4 regions of the Brachybacterium sp. GCM10030252 genome follow, and region 3 is predicted to be linked to each of the others. Evidence: riboswitches for the same ligand, from Rfam matches in the RefSeq annotation. Region 3 holds a riboswitch; each other region holds the start of a gene.
What was found. A riboswitch is a leader RNA that binds a small molecule or an ion and turns the genes downstream of it on or off. The one in region 3 is predicted to bind thiamine pyrophosphate.
Positions count from the first base shown of each region.

Region 1: linked by a shared signal. The riboswitch ahead of ACFQRJ_RS10980 (ECF transporter S component) and the one ahead of thiM (hydroxyethylthiazole kinase) in region 3 are both predicted to bind thiamine pyrophosphate.
Region 2: linked by a shared signal. The riboswitch ahead of thiO (glycine oxidase ThiO) and the one ahead of thiM (hydroxyethylthiazole kinase) in region 3 are both predicted to bind thiamine pyrophosphate.
Region 4: linked by a shared signal. The riboswitch ahead of ACFQRJ_RS10125 (TenA family protein) and the one ahead of thiM (hydroxyethylthiazole kinase) in region 3 are both predicted to bind thiamine pyrophosphate.

Region 1 is NZ_JBHTDM010000010.1:126,188-129,633, reverse strand. Features, by position in the region: gene ACFQRJ_RS10990 (M13 family metallopeptidase) at 1-1,408, shown strand, start outside; gene ACFQRJ_RS10985 (glycosyltransferase) at 1,428-1,994, shown strand; TPP riboswitch at 2,029-2,136, shown strand; gene ACFQRJ_RS10980 (ECF transporter S component) at 2,183-2,764, shown strand; gene ACFQRJ_RS10975 (ATP-binding cassette domain-containing protein) at 2,775-3,446, shown strand, end outside.
Region 2 is NZ_JBHTDM010000035.1:119,789-123,234, forward strand. Features, by position in the region: gene ACFQRJ_RS16100 (hypothetical protein) at 1-718, shown strand, start outside; gene thiE (thiamine phosphate synthase) at 816-1,493, opposite strand; TPP riboswitch at 1,620-1,726, shown strand; gene thiO (glycine oxidase ThiO) at 1,721-2,923, shown strand; gene thiS (sulfur carrier protein ThiS) at 2,920-3,162, shown strand; gene ACFQRJ_RS16120 (thiazole synthase) at 3,166-3,446, shown strand, end outside.
Region 3 is NZ_JBHTDM010000007.1:51,098-54,543, reverse strand. Features, by position in the region: gene ACFQRJ_RS06550 (dienelactone hydrolase family protein) at 1-655, opposite strand, end outside; gene ACFQRJ_RS06545 (hypothetical protein) at 762-1,682, opposite strand; TPP riboswitch at 1,858-1,957, shown strand; gene thiM (hydroxyethylthiazole kinase) at 1,949-2,782, shown strand; gene ACFQRJ_RS06535 (thiamine phosphate synthase) at 2,779-3,446, shown strand, end outside.
Region 4 is NZ_JBHTDM010000009.1:322,499-325,944, reverse strand. Features, by position in the region: gene ACFQRJ_RS10135 (homocysteine S-methyltransferase family protein) at 1-895, shown strand, start outside; gene ACFQRJ_RS10130 (hypothetical protein) at 1,124-1,396, shown strand; TPP riboswitch at 1,643-1,736, shown strand; gene ACFQRJ_RS10125 (TenA family protein) at 1,853-2,515, shown strand; gene tenA (thiaminase II) at 2,512-3,174, shown strand.

The DNA.
Region 1 (3,446 bases), on a different contig from region 3:
GGGCGATGCGGACGCACAGGCCACCGCGGTGATGGACTTCGAGACCCGCCTGGCCGGATGCCACGTCGACGTCGTGCGCCTGCGCGACCGCGAGAAGTCCTACAACCCGATGGACGAGGCGCAGCGCCGCGAGCTGGCCCCTGCCTTCCCCTGGACCGCCTACATCGAGGGCACCGGAGCCCCGGAATCGGTCTTCGACGTGGTCTCGGTCGGCCAGCCCGAGTTCGTCTCCGCCGCTGCCGAGCTGCTGGCCGGCGAGGACCTCGCCGTGCTGCGCACCTGGCTGGCCCTCCACGCCGTCTCCTCGTACGCCCCCTACCTGCCCGCGGCCATCGTCGAGGAGGACTTCGCCTTCTTCGGGAAGGTGCTCTCCGGCGCCGAGGAGCTGCGCGAGCGCTGGAAGCGCGGCGTCGCTTTCGTCGAGGGCGCCGTGGGCTTCGCCGTCGGCCGCGAGTACGTCGACCGCCACTTCCCGCCGGCCCACAAGGAGCGCATGACCGCACTGGTCGATGCTCTGCTGGAGGCCTACCGCAGCTCGATCGGGACCCTGGAGTGGATGACGCCGGCCACCCGGGAGAAGGCGCTGGCCAAGCTCGAGAAGTTCACCCCCAAGATCGGCTACCCCGAGCGCTGGCGCGAGTACGACGGGCTCGAGGTGGTCCCCGGCGACCTGGTCGCCACCGCGCGCGCCGCACGCCGCTTCGACGCCGACTACGAGTACGCCAAGGTCGGCGGCCCCATCGACGAGACCGAGTGGCACATGACGCCGCAGACGGTCAACGCCTACTACAACCCCGGGCGCAACGAGATCGTCTTCCCCGCCGCCATCCTGCAGCCGCCGTTCTTCGACGGCGAGGCGGAGGACGCCGTGAACTTCGGCGGCATCGGCGCGGTCATCGGCCACGAGGTCGGCCACGGCTTCGACGACCAGGGCTCGAAGTACGACGGGGACGGCAACCTGGTCACCTGGTGGACGGCCGAGGACCGTCAGGCCTTCGACGACCGCGCCGCCGCCCTCATCGCCCAGTATTCCGAGCTCTCCCCGCGCGACCTCGACGACTCCCACCGCGTCAACGGCGCCCTCACCATCGGCGAGAACATCGGCGACCTCGGCGGTCTCTCCATCGCCGTGAAGGCGTACCTGGCCAGCCGGTCCGCCGAGGAGGCCGCGGCCGAACTGGACGGGTACACCGGTCTGCAGCGCATCTTCCTGTCCTGGGCGACGGTGTGGCGGGGCAAGAACCGCACGCAGGAGGCGATCCGCCGGCTCGCGGTGGACCCGCACGCGCCGATGGAGTTCCGCTGCAACACGGTCGCCGGCCATCTCGACGAGTTCCACAGCGCCTTCGGCGTGCGCGAGGGCGACGGGATGTACCGCGCCCCCGAGGAGCGGGTGTCGATCTGGTGAGCACGACGGTGAGGATCCCGTGAGGCCCGAGGCGCCATTCTACGTCGGCACCACCAGGCCCTCCTGGGTCGGGTGGACCCGCATCGCCCTGACCCTGCTGTTCGGTGCGGTCCTGGCGCTGGTGCTGGCCCAGCGCGGCCTCGTGGCCGCCGTGCCGCCGGCCGCCGGGGTGTTCGCCCTGCTGGCGCTGTGGACCTGGATGGGCCAGCACACGCGCTTCATCGTCGACGACCGCGGCCTCACGGTGAGCCTCGGCGGGTTCCTCCCGCGCCCGACGTGGCCGCTGGCCGGCTTCCGCACCGTCCAGTACCGCATCGTGCCGCAGCCGGCCGTCGGGGCGAGCCTCGGCGGCTACGGATGGCGCCGCGGCATGGTGATCCCCGCCCGGCCCGAGGAGCTGCGGCCCGTCGGCGACCGGAAGCTGCTGACCGGCGGTGAGGCGCGGCAGTCCTACCGCATGGTCGTCACCCGGCCGGGGACCATGGTCGAGATCGTCGGCCGCGAGGGCACCGGGTATCTGCTGACGCCCGAGGACCCCGAGGCGACGGCCGCGGCCATCGACCAGGCGATCCGGGCGCGGCGCTGACGCCACCGCCGAGGGAGTATCCTGAGTGCCGGTCATCCACTGACAGGGGAGCACCAACGGGGTGCTGAGAGTGCGCGAACCTGCGCAGACCCTCGAACCTGATCCGGTTCACACCGGCGTAGGGAGTCGGGATATCCGTGCGGCATCGATGATGCCGTGCGCCCCTTCCGTGAGAGGAAGGAGAAGTGATGACACGCTTTCGCACCATTGATCTGCTGGTCACCGTCATGATCGGGGCAGCCTTCGGCGTCGCGTTCCTGGGGTACGGCCAGCTCTACACCCTGATCAGCCCGCTGACGATGGCGTTCCGCCCCGCCGAGGGTCTGCTGGTGGGCATCTGGTTCCTGCCCGCCGTCCTCGCCGCCCTGATCGTCCGCAAGCCCGGCGCGGCGCTGCTGGCCGAGATGATCGCGGCATGCCTCGAGATGCTGCTGGGCGGCCAGTGGGGCTGGGGCACCGTGGTCTCCGGGCTGCTGCAGGGCGGTGGCGTCGAGCTCGCCGTCGCGCTGACCGCGTACCGCCGCTTCACGCTCCCGGTGGCCGTCCTCGGCGGAGTCCTCGCCGGCGGCCTGGAATGGATCTGGGAGCGCTTCGCCTACTACCCCGAGATGAGCTGGCCCTTCGCCCTGATCCTGCTCGGGTTCTTCCTCGTCTCCGGCGCCGCGCTGGGCGGCGGCCTGGGCTGGGCCGCGACCCGTGCCCTGGTGGCCACCGGCGCGGTGGATTCGCTCGCCGCGGGACGGGAGCACGCCCGCGCCGCCGCGGCGTGAGGACTGCGGCGTGAGAACCAGGGAGTCCGCCGCCGGGGCCGCGCTTGCGCTGTCCCGGGTCAGCTGGCGCCCGAACTCGCGGCGGGAGCCGACGGTCGCCGACCTCGACCTGAGCATCCCCGCCGGTCAGCGCGTGCTGCTCGCCGGCGCGAGCGGCAGCGGGAAATCGACGGTGCTGCGCGCCCTCGCCGGTCTTCTCGATGAGGAGGCCGGCGAGCTCTCGGGGCACATGGCGGTCTCGTCCCGGCCCGGTGAGCGCGGCCTGCTGCTGCAGAATCCCGCGCACGCGCTGGTGGCCGCGACCGTGGGCCGCGATGTCGCCTTCGGGCCCGAGAACGCGGCCCTGCCCCGGCCGGAGGTCCACCGGCGGGCCGCGGCGGCGCTGGATGCCGCGCAGGTGGACCTGGAGCCGTCGCGCGGCCCGCTGGAGGCCTCCGGCGGGCAGCAGCAGCGCGTCGCCCTGGCCGGCGCCCTCGCGCTCGGCCCGGACATGCTGCTGCTGGACGAACCCACGAGCATGCTCGACGCCGAGACCGCCCAGCAGGTGCGCTCGGCGATCCTGGCCAGCGCCGAGGGCCGCACCCTGGTCGTCGCGGAGCACCGGATCGAGCCCTGGCTGGATCACGTGGACCGCCTGGTGGTCCTCGGCGAGCAGGCCCGGATCCTCGCCGACGGGGACCCG
Region 2 (3,446 bases), on a different contig from region 3:
CGGCGAGCCCCGCCGGCTGCTGTCGCTGAGCGATGAGCAGCTGGCCGGTCTCGACGGGCACCAGCAGCCCCAGTTCACCGCCATGCCCTGGCTCGACCAGCGCCCCGACCAGGCCGCCGTCGCGGCCGACGTCGGACTGCGCTCGCTGATCGCCGACGGGCGGGTCAGCGCTGCCCGGGACGGGGCGACCGGGCGGCTGCGATGGGTGGCCGGCACCGAGCTCCGCGGCTGCCAGCTGCTGCGCCGCACCGCCGCGCGATTCGCCACCGCGGAGCGCACGGTGCAGTCCGAGAGCGGCCCGCTGGTCAGCCGCGCGTACTACTACGTCCATGAGACCGGTGTGCTCGAGGAGGAAGTGACCCCGTCGGGCATCCACCACTTCACACCGTTGCGGGTCGAGCAGGTCCCCGCCCGGATCGCCACGCTGATCGACCCGAACTCCGTCGCCGGCCAGGGCGGCGCCCCGGTCACCGTGCGCCGCACCGAGCTCGCCTCAGGACACCCGCTCGCCGCCCGGCTCGCCGACACCCGTGCCCAGAGCGTGCTGACCACAGTGCACGCCGACGACGACAGCGTGCAGCAGGTCAGCGTGTATGTCACCGGCAGCGAGGTGCTCACGATGGAGGCGCTGGACCCGGCCGCCGAGGACCCGCCGCTGGAGTTCCGGCCCGTCGACGCGGGCGACCTGGTCGCACTCGCCGCGGCCGTCGTCTCCTGAGCGCCTCCCGCAGGATTCGCCGGCCCGCGCGCGGCCCATCGCGCTGGTCAGAGGCTTCCGCGGGGCCCCTCAGCTCGTGAGGACGTCTCAGCGTCGGTCAGCTCGTGAGGGCGTCCCGCAGCGTCCGGGCCGCTGCCTCGGGATCGTCGGCCTCGGTCACGGCGCGGACCACCACGATCCGCTCGACACCGGCGCCGAGCAGCTCGGGGACACGTTCCGCGTCGACTCCGCCGATGGCGAAGAACGGCTTCGCGTCCCCCGTCCGCTGGGCGGCGGCGCGCGGCAGGTCGAGGCCGACGGGGGCGCGGTCCGGCTTCGTCGGCGTCGCCCACACCGGACCGGTGCAGAAGTAGTCCAGACCCGCATCGGCGTCGGCCGCCTCCATCTGCTCGATGGTGCGGGTCGAGCGGCCGATCAGGACGTCGCGGCCCAGCAGCGCACGGGCATCCAGCGTGCTCAGGTCGCCCTGGCCGAGGTGGAGGATGTCCGCGCCGGCCAGCGCGGCGACGTCGGCCCGGTCATTGGCCGCCAGCAGCGTGCCGTGCGCGTCGGCGATCGGCCGCAGCGCCCGCAGGGCCTCGACCTCGGCGCGGGCCTCGGCCGCCTTGTCCCGCACCTGCAGGATGTCCACTCCGCCGCGGAAGGCGGCCTCGGCGAAAGCCAGCAGGCCCTCGAGCCCGCGCGAGAGGTCGACGCAGACGTACAGGCGGGAGGCGCGCAGGGCTTCGCGGCGCCGGGCACCGGCCTCGCTGGTCGCCGACGAGTGAGCGTTCATGGGCACAGCCTGGCACAGAGCGTGACCGGGACCCGGAACCTCCGGCCTGCCGGCGCCGTGCCGCCGGCACCGTGCCGCAGGCACTGGCCCGCCGGCTCGTCGGCGTCTGCGCCGGCGCGTAGACTCGAGGGGTTCCGTGGGAGCCCGAGACGCCGGGCTGAGAGGGCGCAGCGCGCCGACCACCAGCACTGGATGCGGATCATGCCGCCGTCAGGAGGAATCTCAGGATGCGTGCCATGCATGTCGCCGTCATCGGCGCGGGCATCGTCGGCCTGCTCACCGCCGCCGAGCTGCGAGCGCGTGGTCACCGCGTGGAGATCCACGCCGAGGGGGTCGCCGACGGGGCCACGTTCGCGGCCGCCGGGATGCTCGCCCCCGCCGCGGAGATCCAGGTCGGGCAGGGCCCGCTGTGGGCCATCATGCGCGAGGCCTCCCAGGCGCACCGCGATCTCGCGAGCCGCCTCGCCGCGCGCACCAGCGTGGACCCCGGCTACCGGGACGATTCGACCGTGATGATCGGACGGGACCACGCCGACGCCGCCGCGCTGCGCGACCTGGCCGAGATCCAGCGCTCCACCGGAGCGGCCGTCCGCGAGCTCACACCCCGGGAGCTGCGCCGTCTCGAGCCCGCCCTGGCCCGCGGCATCGCCGGCGCGCAGCTGATCGAGCACGACCACCAGGTCGACCCGCGGCGCCTGGCCGCCGCCGTCCAAGACATCCTGGCCGGAGCGGGCGGACCCGGGGACGGCCCCGCCGTTGCCATCCACCGTCGCCGCCTCACCTCGCTCGAGGAGATCGACGCCGAGCGGATCGTGCTGGCCGCAGGGCTGGGTGCGGGAGAGATCGCGGGCCCGCACCGCCGCCTCGGCCTCGCCCTGCGCCCCGTCCACGGCGACATCCTGCGCGTGCGCGTGCCGACCTCGCTGCTGGCCCCGGGCGAGGACAACCTGGTGGCCCGCACCGTGCGCGCCACCGTGCGGGGACGATCCGTCTACCTGGTCCCGCGCGCCGATCGCCACCTGGTCATCGGTGCCACCAGCCGCGAGGACGACCTCGCCGGCACCTCCACCGGCGGCGTCCACCAGCTGCTCCAGGACGCGATCGAGATCGCCCCGTCCGTGCGGGAGACCGAACTGGTCGAGGTCACCACCCGGGCACGCCCCGGCACCCCCGACGACCTCCCGCTGCTGGGCCCCGTGCCCGGCGATGACCGCGTGATCGTCTCGACCGGCTACCACCGCCACGGGATCCTGCTGTCCGCTTGGGCCGCCCAGCGCACCGCCGAGCTGCTCGAGGACCCCGCCGCGCCCCGCTCGCAGCTGCTCGACGCGGTCCGGCCCGAACGCTTCACCATCCCACCGCCGACGGCGTCCCTCCCGCCATCCCCCGTACCCAGCGCCACCGCCTCATCCGCCCAGGAGAACCCATGAATCTGTCCCTGACCGTCAACGGCGACGAGGTCGCACTCCCGCCGGGAAGCACCGTCCGCGACCTGGTCAGCTCCCGCCTCGGCCAGGAGATCGGCGAGGACGGCCGCGCGAGCGACGGCAGTCCGCTCGGCGTCGCCGTCGCCCTGGACGACACCGTCGTGCCCCGCACCCGCTGGGCCACGACGCCCGTGCCCGATGGCGCGCGCTGCGAGTTCGTCACCGCCGTGCAGGGAGGCTGACCCATGACCCGTCCCTCCGCACGTCCCGACCTCGCCGACGACTCGTTCACCATCGCCGGCACGCCCCTGACATCGCGCCTGATCATGGGCACCGGCGGGGCCACCGACCTCGCCGCGCTCGAACGCGCCCTGGTCGCCTCCGGCACCGCGCTGACCACCGTCGCGATGCGCCGCTTCTCCGCGGCCACCGGCAACTCGGTGTTCACGCTGCTCGAGCGGCTCGGGATCAAGGTGCTGCCCAACACCGCCGGCTGCTTCAGCGCCCGCGACGCCATCCTCACCGC
Region 3 (3,446 bases):
TGTCGAAGGCGTGCCCCGCTCCCTCGTGCAGTTCGAACCGCACCTGCTCGCGGGTGCCGCCGGCGGTGACGGCGTGGCGGATCTGCTCGACGGTCTCGGGCGGGATGAAGTCGTCTGCCGTGCCGAAGTGGTGCAGGCTCGGCATGGTGACCTCGCCCGCGCGATCCAGCAGGGAGGGCAGGGCCGAGCCGTAGTAGCTGACCAGCGTCGTGGGCGGGCGGTCCTCCTCGGCGGCGGACGCCGCAGCGGCGAAGGCCAGGCCGCCGCCGTAGCAGAAGCCCAGCAGCCCCACCCGTTCGGAGTCCACCGCGCCGTGCGCACGCAGCGCGCCCAGGGCGGCGATGGCGTCGGCCTCGGCTCGCTCCCAGGGCAGCTGCTGGGTCAGGGTCATGGCCTCGCCGAGCCAGGACTCCGCGTCCTCCCAGTCGTCGATGCCGACGATCGGCGGATCGAGGCGGGCGAAGAGCTGCGGGGCCAGCACCGCATAGCCGAGCGCGGCGAGATCTGCGCAGCGCCGCTGGATGTAGTCGGAGACGCCGAAGATCTCCTGCAGCACCACGAGGCCGGGCACCGGCTCCTCGCGGTGCTCGGGCAGCCAGAGCAGTCCGGGCAGGTCGCCGGCATCGGTGGGGATGGGCAGTGTGGTCGCGCTCACGCGATGACTGTATCGCGAGGGGCGCCGGTCACTCACTCGCCCTGCGGCCTCCCCCGCTCGGCCGCACGGCCTGGCCGCGATGCTCGGCCGCTCCGCTGGACGACGGTCACAGGGTCTCGATGCCCACCAGCAGGCCCTGGTCGTTGCCGGCGAATGCCCCGGGCGCCACCTCCAGCTCCCACTGATCGCCGCCGGCGGTGGTCGCGGTGCAGGCCACCGGTTCGAAGGTCGCGAAGGAGAGGCCGTCCTGGCAGGTCACGTCCTCCCAGTCGGCGTAGTCGACGGGAACGTAAGCATTCGGGGAGGTGAGTACCTCCAGCGTGTACTGCGCGAGCTGCTCGGAATCCAGGTCCTCGGCCCCGAACGTCGAGCTGACGCCGAGGCCGGTGAGGGACACGGTCTCCTCCAGCAGGACCTCGGCCGGCCCGGTCAGGGCGCCGCCGGTGGTGAACAGGATCGCGACCCTGCTGCCGGCGGTGAAGTCCTCCTCGGACGGGATCCGCACCGAGTGCGCCGTCCATTCCTGGTCGGGGTCGGGAGAGTCGACGCTCGCCGGGCCCATGCACGATGCGGTGGCGCCCGGGCTGAGCGTGAGCTCGGAGTCGCACTCGGCCATCCCGCCGAGGGGCCCGGTCAGCAGGGCGGCCAGCTGGTCGGGGCTGCGCACGAGATCGCCCTCACCGGGCTCCTCGGGTCCCAGATCGGTGACGAGCACGAGACGGGTCTCAGGCTCCGTCGGCTCCGTCGCCTCGTCCTCGTCGCCCGCATCCAACCCATCGTTCTGTTCGGACCCCTCGTCCGAGTCCCCGTCCCCCTGCTCGTCGCCGGTGGCGGCGCCCCCGCCGTCGCTGCTGTTCTGCCCGGCTCCCTGCCCTTCCCCCTGATCTGATGTCTCGGACGGTGTCCCCGCGCTGCCCTCCCCGTCGGCTCCGGCGCTCGTGCTGCAGGCCGACGCGGACAGCAGTGCCGCCCCCGCGGCGACGGTCAGTACGGTGGGGGCCCGGCGTGCGGTGCTCGTGATGGGCATGGCGTCCTCTCCGCCGACTGCGGGAGACGGTTGTCCGTCGTGGATCCGCGTCGATGCGTTGCCGCTCACACCGTGGCATCAGGTCAAGGGAAGATCAAGAGAATGCCAAGGAATTACAGGCTTATGAGTGTGAAGATCCTGTGTGCCCCTGTCTCGGCCCCTGCTAGAGTCGCCGACCAGTGACGTGGGGTGCCGTCGAGAAGCGGCGGCTGAGAGCACACCCGTCGAACCTGCCCTGGTCTGCACCTGCGAAGGGATCGTCACCGATGACTACGAGCACGCCCGAGAACCGGCTGCGCAGCGCCCTCGAGGCGCTCAGCGGGCACAGCCCGCTCGTCCACTGCATCACCAACACCGTCGTCCAGCAGATCACCGCCGACGTCCTGCTGGCCATCGGGGCCGCCCCCGCAATGGTGGACCACGCGCAGGAGGCGCCGGTCTTCGCCGCTGCGGCCGACGCACTGCTGGTGAACACCGGCACCGTGGCCGAGGGGCAGGTGCAGGCGATGCCCGCCGCCGCCCGCGCCGCCCGCGACGCCGGACGGCCCTGGGTGCTCGACCCGGTCGCCGTCGGCTCGCTGCCCGTCCGCACCCCGCTGGCGCACGAACTGCTGACCCTCGGGCCCGCCGCCGTCCGCGGCAACGCCTCCGAGATCGCCGCGCTCGCCGGCACCGGCGGGGGAGGGCGCGGCGTCGATTCCACCGACACGGTCGAGGCGGTGCTCGACGCCGCCCGCGACCTCTCCGCCCGCACCGGTGCCGTGGTCGCGGTCTCCGGGGAGCGCGACGCGATCGTCTCCGCGGGTCGCACCACAGTGCTGACCAGCGGCGACGCCCTGCTCGCGCGAGTGATCGGTACCGGCTGCGCGCTCGGCGCGACCTGCGCCGCCCTCCTGGGCTCAAGTCGCGACACCGACCTCACCCCCCACGACGCGGTGCTCGCCGCACATGCCCTGCACGGCGCCGCCGGAACCCTCGCCGCGCGCGGGGCGCAGGGAGTCGGGTCCTTCGCCGTCGGCTGGCTCGATGCGCTGGACACCCTCACGCCCGCCGACGTGCTCGAGCTCGTGGGTCTTCAGGAGCAGGCGGCCCCGGCGTGATCCGGCCGTCCCTGCGCACCGCCCATGCGGCCGACTTCTCGTTGTACCACGTCACCGACTCGGCGCTGTCCGGCGGGATCGACGCGGTGCCCGGCGTGGTCCTCGCCGCCGTCCGCGGCGGAGCGGGCGCGATCCAGCTGCGGGACAAGGACGCCTCCGACGCCGACCTGCTCGAGCTGGTCCGCGCATGCCGGGAACGCCTGGCGAGCGAGCTCGGCCCTCGCGCCCAGGAGGTGCCCTTGTTCGTCAACGACCGTCTTGGTGTGGCCGAGGCCGCGCGGTGCCACCTCCACGTGGGCCAGAGCGACGTCGCCGCGGCCGCTGCCCGCGAGGTGCTCGGGGAGGAGCTGATGATCGGCCTCTCCGCCGGCACCGCCGGCCAGGTGCGCGCCGCGCTCGCCGAGGACACGGCCGACGTGCTGGGCATCGGCCCGATCCGCGCGACCGCCACCAAGGCCGATGCCGCGCCGCCGCTCGGCCTGGAGGGACTGGGGGAGTGCCTGGACCCGTGGCGGCAGGCACGGCACGTATCGGCCGCCTCAGCTCCGCTGGCCGTCGCCATCGGCGGCATCGACCATCGCCTCGCCCCGGAGATCGCGGCCACCGGTGTGGACGGTCTCTGCGTGGTCTCGGCCATCGCCGCGGCACCCGACCCCGCTGCGGC
Region 4 (3,446 bases), on a different contig from region 3:
GCATGTGGACTTCCAGCGCGCCGGCTCCGACATCGTCGAGGCCTTCACCTACAACGGCCACCGCGAGAAGATGCGCGTCATCGGCAAGGAGGACCTCCTCGAGCCCCTGAACCGGTCCGCTCTGCAGATCGCCCGCGAGGTCGCCGACGCCGTCCCGGGCAATCTCGTCGCCGGCAACATCTCCAACTCCAACATCTGGGACCCGGCGGACACCACGACGCAGCGCGAGGTCCGAGGCATGTTCGAGGAGATGGTCGGCTGGGCCGTCGAGGAAGGGGCCGACCTCATCGTCGGCGAGACCTTCTACTACGCCGAGGAGGCGCTGACCGCGCTCGAGGTCGCCAAGGCCTCCGGCCTGCCCGTGGTGATCACTCTCGCCCCGATGGCGTTCCAGGAGATGGCCGAGGGCGCCGGGATCGTCGAGACCGCACAGCGCCTCGAGCAGGCCGGGGCCGACGTGGTGGGGCTGAACTGCTTCCGCGGGCCGGCGACGATGCTGCCGTGGCTGCGCGAGATCCGCGAGGCCGTGGACTGCCACGTGGGCGCTCTGCCGATCCCGTACCGCACCACGGAGGAGGAGCCGACGTTCTTCAACCTCTCCGATCCCGCCGCGGCCGTGCCCTCCCCGCACGGGCGCACCTTCCCCACCGCCCTGGACCCCCTGCTGACCAACCGCTACGAGATCAGCGCCTTCGCCCGTGAGGCGCTGGAGCTGGGCGTGAACTACCTCGGGGTGTGCTGCGGCGCAGCCCCGATCCACATCCGCGAGGTCGCCGAGGCCGTCGGCCGCACCACCGAGGCGAGCCGCTACTCCGAGCGCATGGAGAACCACTTCATGTACGGCAGCAACGAGCGTCTCCCGGAGCACATCGTCGGCCTGGGCTCGCGCGCCTGAGCGTCGGCCCCGGGCAGGTACGGGTCCGGCCCGACGAGGCTCCGGGCTCCGCCCGAAGAGTTCGGGACTCGGCCCGAAGAGCTCGGGACTCGGCCCGACGTCGCTCGGGGCTCCGCCCGGCGCGAGGGCTTGAGCTTCCAGCGATCGCGGGCCGGAGCAGTCGATCATCGGCGCGGAATATCGGATACTGCCAGTGACCGGACACCACCGGAGGAAAGGAGCAGGACGATGACCAGCACGCCGCACGAGCACTCCCCCGAGGCCCCGCTCGAGGACGCCCTGGACCAGGAGGTCGATGCCCTGCCGGACGACGGGACCACGGACGCCCTCGGCTCCGAGGAGCTCGGCTCCGTCACCTCCGCCTACGCCGATCCAGCGGATGTCCTCGACCAGCGCCGCGAGGTCCCGCTCGACGAGGACTACGCCCCCGAGGCGACCGGTGAGGACGGCTCCGAGGACAGTGCCTTCGGGGCCGACGACGGCGCCTTCGACTCCGAGTGAACGGCGACCGACCGCAGGAGCGGGACGCCGCTCGCTGACCGGCAGGACCGTCGGTCCACCTGATCGGCGAGACCGTGGGCCCACCTGATCGCTTGATCTCCGACCCCTCGGTCATGCGGAGTCTCGTCGCGTGATCGGTGACCCTCCGGGGACCGACGTGGGCGATCACGGCCCCGCTCAGCCGCCCCGGGACCCGGCCTCAACGCCGCGGTCCCGGGGCGGCTCCTGCTATGTCGGGGTAAGGTCGTCGTCGACACGGGGTGCCCCGCCAGGGGCTGAGATCACACCCGACGAACCTGATCGAGTTAGCGCTCGCGGAGGGATGTCATGACGTCGCACTGCGTCACTGCGTCACTGCGCCGCTCGCCGCGTCGCGAGCGCGCCTCGAGGTCGGGCCCCGGGTCACCGGATCGGGAGCTCCCATCCGGACGGATCGACTGACGAGGAGAAGTCCCGATGTCCACCTCTTTCACCGACGACCTCCGTGAGGCCAGCGAACCCACCTGGACCCGAGCCGTCCAGCACCGCTTCGTGGCGGAGCTCCACGACGGGTCGATCCCCGACGAGGCGATGGCCGGATACCTGATCCAGGACCATCGCTTCCTCGACAGCTTCCTGGTGCTCCTGGGCGCCGGCATCGCCGAGGCCCCCACGTTCGAGGCCCGGCTGCGGCTGTCGCAGTTCGTCGGCGAGGTCGCCGGGGACGAGAACACCTACTTCCTGCGCGCGTTCGAGTCCCTGGGCGTGAGCGAGCACGACCGCGCAACCGTCCCGGACACGCTGGCGACCACCGGCTTCACCACCATCTTCCGCGAAGCCGCCGAGACCCGGGACTATGCCGCGATCCTCGCCGTGCTGGTGGTCACCGAATGGCTCTACCACGACTGGGCCGCCGCCGCTCCGGACCCGCGGCCGAGCAGCTTCGTCCACTCCGAATGGATCGACCTCCACGACAACCCGGACTTCGCCGGCTTCGTGAACTTCCTGCACGCCGAGCTCGACGCAGCAGGACCCGGCAGCCCCGAGCGGGCCCGGGAGTTCTTCGAGCGCACCGTCGCCCTCGAGCTCGACTTCTTCGAGCAGTCCTACCTCCACCCGTTCACCGGGGAGGCACGATGAGCCTGTTCGACGATCTCAGGTCCGCCGCCCTGCCCGACTGGGACGATTACACCCGCCACCCGTTCGTCGAGCAGCTCGGCGCGGGCACACTGCCGCTCGCCGCATTCCAGGACTACCTGATCCAGGACTACCTGTTCCTCGTCCAGTTCGCGCGGGCCAACGCGCTGGCCGCCTTCAAGAGCCGACGGCTCGAGGACATCCAGCACTCCGCCGATGCCCTCGCGACGACCCTGGCCGAGACCGAGCTGCATGTGCGGCTCACCGCGAGCTGGGGCATCGATCGCTCGCAGCTGGACGCCGCACCCGAGAAGCAGGCCACCGTCGCCTACACCCGGTACGTGCTGGACAGCGGGCAGGTCGGGGACCAGCTCGACCTGAATGTGGCCCTCGCCCCGTGCGCGATCGGGTACGCCGAGATCGGGGCCCGTCTGGCTCCCCGCCTCGAGGAGCAGCCGGAGCACCCCTACCGCGACTGGATCGCCGAGTACGCGAGCGAGGAGTTCCAGCAGGCCGCGCGCGACGCCATCGCCCACCTCGACGTCCTGGCGGCGCGGTCCCTCACCGAGCAGCGATTCGAGGAGGTGGCCACGGTGTTCCGCACCGCGACCCGGCTCGAATCCGCCTTCTGGCAGCAGGCGCTGGACGGCGCCGTGGAGTGAGGGGCCACGCCGCGGCGGGCAGCCAGAAATCGGTTCCCGCCCGCCATCGAGGGTTGATACGAGGCCAGCGGCACAGTATGGTCGCACCCAAGATCAGCGGGAAACCGGTTTCTCATCGCGAGGGCGCGAGGATGATCCGCGCTCTGCCACGACATCCCCTGTGTGGTCGCCGTACCCGAGAGGCGAACCCGCTGCGATCGGACGAATGACCCCGCCGACGGCGGTCCATTCGAAGGACAGCAATCCACACTCAGGAGAGCCCGTGCTACGAC